Polymorphobacter megasporae: one gene and its partner. The protein of the gene in region 1 interacts with the protein of each later gene in a pairwise test. Links are inferred from orthologs where the notes say so. Each region holds a gene or a part of one and is shown on either strand. Other genes may lie near its edges. The genes, in order: KTC28_RS12300 and ftsA.

Evidence for each region.
Region 2: the proteins of KTC28_RS12300 (region 1) and ftsA interact in binary tests that used the Escherichia coli proteins (3 or more experiments, as listed by UniProt). The link is inferred for Polymorphobacter megasporae from one-to-one orthologs.

Annotation. Positions count from the first base shown.
Region 1 is NZ_CP081848.1:2,637,255-2,640,483, reverse strand. Bases 1-2,915 are described here. They hold KTC28_RS12300 (rod shape-determining protein), read left to right. Parts: upstream 1-895; coding sequence 896-1,936; downstream 1,937-2,915. Other genes in these bases: mreD (rod shape-determining protein MreD), read left to right, coding at 2,861-2,915; KTC28_RS12295 (rod shape-determining protein MreC), read left to right, coding at 1,959-2,864; mutL (DNA mismatch repair endonuclease MutL), read right to left, coding at 1-770. In the rest of the region: more of mreD, read left to right, coding at 2,916-3,229. UniProt on the Escherichia coli protein: Forms membrane-associated dynamic filaments that are essential for cell shape determination. Acts by regulating cell wall synthesis and cell elongation, and thus cell shape.
Region 2 is NZ_CP081848.1:1,679,193-1,682,505, reverse strand. What follows is about bases 172-3,170. They hold ftsA (cell division protein FtsA), read right to left. Parts: upstream 2,309-3,170; coding sequence 1,034-2,308; downstream 172-1,033. Other genes in these bases: KTC28_RS07830 (cell division protein FtsQ/DivIB), read right to left, coding at 2,305-3,170; ftsZ (cell division protein FtsZ), read right to left, coding at 172-977. Also shown: more of ftsZ, read right to left, coding at 1-171; more of KTC28_RS07830, read right to left, coding at 3,171-3,177; KTC28_RS07825 (D-alanine--D-alanine ligase), read right to left, coding at 3,174-3,313. UniProt on the Escherichia coli protein: Essential cell division protein that assists in the assembly of the Z ring. May serve as the principal membrane anchor for the Z ring.

The DNA of each region.
Region 1 (3,229 bases):
TGGTCGGGGACGCCCCGGCTGAAGGTCGGCAGCCCGGCGAGGCCGCCGAGGGTCAGCTCGTCGCGCAGCAGGTCGATCGGCACAGCATTCTCGGCGAAGTCGGCTCCGAGCAGCGCCGCCAGCCGCGCCGGGAGCGGGCTGTCGCCGCCATCGCCGCCGAGCAATCCGCCGTCGGGCGCGTCGGCGCTGAGCAGCCGCCGCCCGTCGTGGCGCAGTTCGAAGGCGACGTGCGGGGTCGCCATCGCCAGCCGCCGGACGACGTCGACGCACGCGCCGAGTTCGGAGCGGATCGACTTGAGGAATTTACGCCGCGCCGGGACCTGCGCGAACAGGCCTTCAACTGTCACCGTTGTCCCCGCCCCGCGCGCCGCCGGGCCATCGGCGACGACGCGGCCGTGGTCGATCGTCAGCGCCCAGCCCGTGCCCTCCCTTGTCCGGCTGGCGAGCGTCAGCCGCGCGACGCTCGCGATCGACGGCAGCGCTTCGCCGCGGAAGCCGAGCGTCGCGATCGCCGACAGGTCACCATCGGGGAGCTTCGACGTCGCGTGGCGCTCGACCGCGAGCCGCAGATCGTCGGCGTCCATTCCCATGCCGTCGTCGGCGACCTGGAGGTAGTCGACCCCGCCCGCCGCGAGTTCGACGACGATCCGGCGTGCGCCGGCGTCGATCGCGTTCTCGACGAGTTCCTTCAACGCCGAAGCCGGGCGTTCGACGACCTCGCCGGCGGCGATCTGGTTGACGAGCTGGTCGGGCAGGCGGCGGATCGGCACGACGTTCCCGTAGCGCGTCGAACGCCCGCCGTCATCTCCGGCGCGGCGACCATCGACCTTGCCAATTCACCCTGCCCGCGCCTAATGCGGGGGCGCTCGCGCCCTCAAGCAGTTCCGGAAAAATAATGTCGATTTTCAGCCGCATGTTCTCGTTCCTGAGCCAGGACATGGCGATCGACCTCGGGACGGCGAATACCCTGGTCTATGTCCGGGGGCGCGGTATCGTACTCAACGAACCGTCGGTCGTCGCGATCGAGACGATCAACGGGCGGCGCACGGTCAAGGCAGTCGGCAGCGATGCGCGGATGATGATGGGCAAGACCCCCGGCAACGTCGAGACGATCCGCCCGTTGCGCGACGGCGTCATCGCCGACATCGACGTCGCCGAGCAGATGATCAAATATTTCATCGGCAAGGTCCACACCTCCAAATTCCCGCGCTTTCCGCAGATCGTCATCTGCGTCCCGTCGGGATCGACTTCCGTGGAGAAGCGCGCGATCCGCGACGCCGCGAACAACGCCGGGGCGAGCCAGGTCTATCTGATCGAGGAGCCGATGGCGGCGGCGATCGGCGCGGGGATGCCGGTGACCGAGCCGATCGGCAGCATGGTCGTCGACATCGGCGGCGGCACGACCGAAGTCGCGGTGCTGTCGCTTCGCGGCCTCGCCTACACCACCAGCGTCCGCGTCGGCGGCGACAAGATGGACGAGGCGATCGTCAGCTACGTCCGCCGCAACCATAACCTGCTGATCGGCGAGATGACCGCCGAGCGGATCAAGAAGCAGATCGGGATTGCCCGCGCGCCCGCCGACGGCGTCGGGTTGACCATGGAGATCAAGGGCCGCGACCTGATGAACGGCGTGCCGAAGGAAATCACAATCAACCAGGCGCAGATCGCCGACGCGCTCGCCGAGCCGGTCTCGGCGATCGTCGAGGGCGTTCGCCTCGCGCTCGAGAATACACAGCCCGAACTCGCCGCCGACATCGTCGACCAGGGCATCGTCCTGACCGGCGGCGGCGCGCTGCTCCACGAACTCGCCGACGTGCTGCGCGAGGCGACCGGGCTGCCGGTGACGGTCGCCGACGATCCGCTGACGTGCGTCGCGCTCGGCACCGGGCGCGCGCTCGAGGACCCGATGTACCGCGGCGTCCTGACCACCGCCTGAGTTTGAGCCCGGGAGCCGCGCCATGGACTGGCCGCCGCCGCGCCGGACGTCGTACGCGAGGCGCGAGCAGAATCTTGCGTTGATCGGTGCCGTCGTAACCGGCGCGGTGCTCGCGACCGCGCTGCTGCTGCTCGTCCTCAGCCGCGTCAACCCGGCATATACCAACCGGCTGCGGAGCGGGACCGCCGACCTCGTGGCGCCGTTCTGGGCGACCGTCCGCGCGCCGTTCGACTGGCTCGGCGGCGGCGTCGATGCGATCGGTGAGTATATCGCGACCGTTCCGCGCAACCGTGTCCTGACTGCCGAAGTCGCCCGCGATCGGCTCGACCTGCAGAGCCGCGACGCCGCGATCGCCGAGAATATCGCGCTCAAGAAGCTCCTCCATGTCATCGAGCCGCGGACCGAAGTTGTCGCCGTGACCCGCTTTGCCGGGGCGTCGATCGGCAGCTACGCCCGGACCGCGATGGTCGCCGCCGGGCATGCCAACGGGGTGTTCGCCGGACAGGCCGTTCGCGCCGATGCCGGGCTCGTCGGGCGGACGGTCGAGGCGGGCGAGCACGCCGCGCGGATCCTGCTGCTCACTGACACCAACAGCCGGGTACCGGTGATCATCGTTCGCACCGGCCAGCCCGCGCTCGCGGTCGGCGCGGCTGGACGTCTGCTCGAAGTCCACGACCGGCTCGGGGCGGAGGTGCCGTTGAAGGTCGGCGACCGGCTGGTGACGTCGGGCGCGGGCGGGCTGTTCGCGCCGCAGATCCCGGTCGCGGTCGTTACCGACACCGCCGAGCCGCCACACGCGCTGCCCTACGCCGACCCGGCGACGCTGAGCTATGTCGCGATCGTCCGCGCGTATCTGCCGATCCCGGCACAGGCCGAGGCGCCCCCCGTCGACGCGGTGCCGGTGCCGCGCGAAGCGAAGAAGCATTGAACGCGCCGTATCGCCTGCTCGGCCCCGCCGACCGGGTGCGCTGGTGGCAGGCGCAGGTCGAGCGCGTCGTCCCCGCGATCGTCACGCTAGTCCTCGTTGCGGCGATGACGGTGCCGATCTTTGCCAGCGTGCCGATCCTGCCGCACCTCGGGCTGCTTGGCGTTTTTGTCTGGGCGACCTTCCAGCCGGGGCTGATGCCGCCGTGGCTCGCGTTCCTGATCGGGGTCGCGTGCGATATCCTGTTCGGCCTGCCGCTTGGGATCAACGCGACGCTGCTGCCGGCGGTCGCGCTGTTCGTCCGGCTGGTCGAGGCGCGCTACGGCACCCATCGCTACGGCTTCGACTGGCTGCTCGCGAGCGGGGTC
Region 2 (3,313 bases), 960 kb from region 1 along the record:
GCCGGAGTCCGCGCGACGACGTCGATCCCGGTCGCGACGACCGACACCCGCATGACGCCGTTGAGATCGGGGTTGAACGCCGAGCCGACGATGATGTTCGCCTCGGGGTCGACCATCTCGCGGATGTGCGTCGCGGCTTCGTCGACTTCCATCAGGCGGAGGTCGTCGCCGCCGGTGATGTTGATGATGACGCCCTTCGCGCCGCGCATCGAGACTTCGTCGAGCAACGGGTTGGCAATCGCCTTTTCGGCCGCCTCGATCGCGCGGTTCTCGCCCGATGCCTCGCCAGTGCCCATCATCGCCTTGCCCATTTCGGACATGACGGTGCGGATGTCGGCGAAGTCGAGGTTGATCAGGCCGGGCATGATCATCAGGTCGGTGATGCCGCGGACGCCCTGGTGGAGAACCTGGTCGGCCATCGCGAACGCGTCCTTGAAGGTCGTGTTGGCGTTGGCGATGAGGAACAAATTTTGGTTCGGAATGATGATCAGCGTGTCGACGTGCTTCTGCAGCTCGACGATGCCTTCCTCGGCCGAGCGCATCCGCTTGAGGCCCTCGAAGGCGAACGGCTTGGTGACGACGCCGACGGTCAGGATGCCCTTTTCACGCGCGGCGCGGGCGACGACCGGGGCCGCGCCGGTGCCGGTGCCGCCGCCCATGCCGGCAGTGATGAAGCACATGTGGCAGCCGTCGAGCGCGGCTTCGATCTGCTCGATCGTTTCCTCGGCAGCGGCTCGACCGATCTCGGGACGCGACCCGGCGCCGAGGCCCTGGGTGATCTTGAGCCCGAGCTGGATTCGCGTCTCCGCCTCGCTGACCGCAAGGCTCTGCGCGTCGGTATTGGCGACGACGAAGTCGACCCCCTGGAGGCCGCTGACGATCATGTTGGTGACGGCATTGCCGCCGGCTCCACCGACGCCGATGACAGCAATCCGCGGCTTGAGCTCAGTCAGCTCGGGACGCTTGAAATCCACCATATCTCGTCTCCTCTTCCAACTGTCATACTACAGACGGTGAGTCTGGTCCAAGTACTTCACAGGCTAGAACGTAATTTATCGACCATTTGCTGGAGCCGCCCCGACGGCTTCCCGCCCTTCGCGGCGGACGCGGTCGACGGCTTGGCATTCCACATGTCGGGCAGGTCTTCGGCAGCGAACAAAGCGAGGCCCGCAAGCGTCGCGAACGCGCACCCCGACTGCGCATCGGGCAGCCCCGTCAGCCCGCGCGGGCGGCCGAGACGGACGTTCTTACCGAGCACGCCTTGGGCGAAATCGGCGATCGACTTGATCTCCGCGCCTCCGCCAGTGAGCACGACCTGCCGCGCCTGTGGTCCGGTGAAGCCCATCTGCGGCAGCAGCAGCGCGACCTCGCCGAACAGCAGGTCGAGCCGGTGGCGGACGACCGCGACGATCTGCGACTTGGGCACGCGGAGCGGCTCGGCAGTGTCGTCGTCGCTGATCGGCGGCACCTCGATGATGTCGTGATTGTCCTTCTGCGCGGTGATCGCCGCGCCGTGGAGCGTCTTCAACCGCTCGGCATGGCTGCGCCGCGTCGCGAATGCCGAGGCGATGTCGTTGGTGATGTCGCCAGCGCCCATCGCGATCGAAGCGACGCCGACCAGCTGCCCCATCATGTGGACCGCGATGTTGGTCACCCCTGCGCCGATCTCGACAAGCGCGACACCCAGCTCGCGCTCTTCGGCGGCGAGGACCGCGAGGCTCGATGCGGCGGGGGATGCGACCATCGTCCGCACCCCGAGATGCGCGCTGCGGACCGCGAGGTCGAGGTTGCGGATCGGCGGCGTGTCGGCGGTGACGATGTGGATGTCCATGCCGAGCCGGTCGGCGTGGAACCCGACCGGGCTTTGCACTCCGGTCAGCCCGTCGATCGAATACAATGCGGGCTGGGCGTGGAGGACGGTGCGGCTGCCGGGGTCGATCCGTGCGCGCCCGGCGGCAAGCAGCGTCGTCATGTCGGCGGCGGAGATCTTGTGGCCGCCGATATCGATCTCAACGTTCTCGACCTCGCTGCGTAGGCCGCCCGCCGACATGTTGACGTAGACCGCCTCGGCCTGGACCCCGGCGTTGCGTTCGGCCTGGTCGACCGCGGCGCGGATCGCGCTCTCGGTCTTTTCCATGTCCGCGACGAGCCCGCGGCGGACGCCGTGGCAGACACGCTGGCCGACGCCGATGACGCGCGGGTCGGCGCCGTTCGCGCCGATCAGCGCGATCAGCGCCGCGACCTTCGACGTGCCGACGTCGAGGACGGTGACCGTGCGTTCGCCGCGCTGCGGTTTGGCGGTGCTCAAATCGTCACCGGCTTATTCGGCGTCTTCTTTTTGTCGGGCTTGACCGGTGCCGCGACGCGCACCGTCATCTGACCCGGCTGGCGGAGATCGAACCAGACATAGCCCTTGCCGAGCATCCCGGTCTTGCGGTCGAGCGCGTCGAACTTCGCCAGCGCGGCGGGTGCGAGCGCGCCCTCGGGGAGCGCGAGCGTCTCGCCCGACTTGAAGCGCAGGTCCCAGCGCCGTTGGCCGACGAAGGTCGCGGCGTCGACCGTCCCAGCGAGGCGCGGCTGGCCGCCGAGCAGGGCCAGCAGGTCGTCGACGTGCTCGTTCGCCCCCGCGCCGACGATCAGCGGCAGCGTGGCGAAGCGGTCAAGGTGGTCGCCGGTCAGCGCGATGCCGCTGCGGTCGACCGCCGCGAGCTTGTGATGATACTGCCACAAAGCGACCGGGCGGCGCTCGACGATATCGACGATCAACGTATCGGGCAGCCGCCGCGCGACGCTCGCATCGGCGACCCACGACAGCGCCCGGAGACGAGCGCGTGCCGCGGACAGATCGACGAGCAGCATCGAGTTGGTCGGGCCTTCGAGCGCAGCGGTGACGACCGCGAGCCGGGGGGCGTTGGCGACGCCGTGGACCTCGACGTGACGGACCTCGAACCCGGCACGGCTCGCGGCTTGCGCGGTCGACAGCCACGCGCGCTCGGGGACGTGGAGCAGGATCGCGACGACCGCAGCGGCGACCAGCGCGAGCGCGAGGAATCCCGCCGCGACGTGCCGCCACAAACGCGCGGCGGCGACGGGCACGCGGACCATCGGCACCGGCTCGCGCTTCTTCGCCACCGGACGGCGCGCGGGGGCACGGCGCTTGATCACCGCCGTCGTCATGCCGCGCTCGCGAGAATACGCGCGACGAGCGCATCGTAATCGATGCCGCGATACCGCGCCTGTTCGGGGACGAGGCTGAGCGCAGTCATCCCGGGCTGGGTGTTGACCTCGAGCAGGTACAGCCCGCCGACGCCCT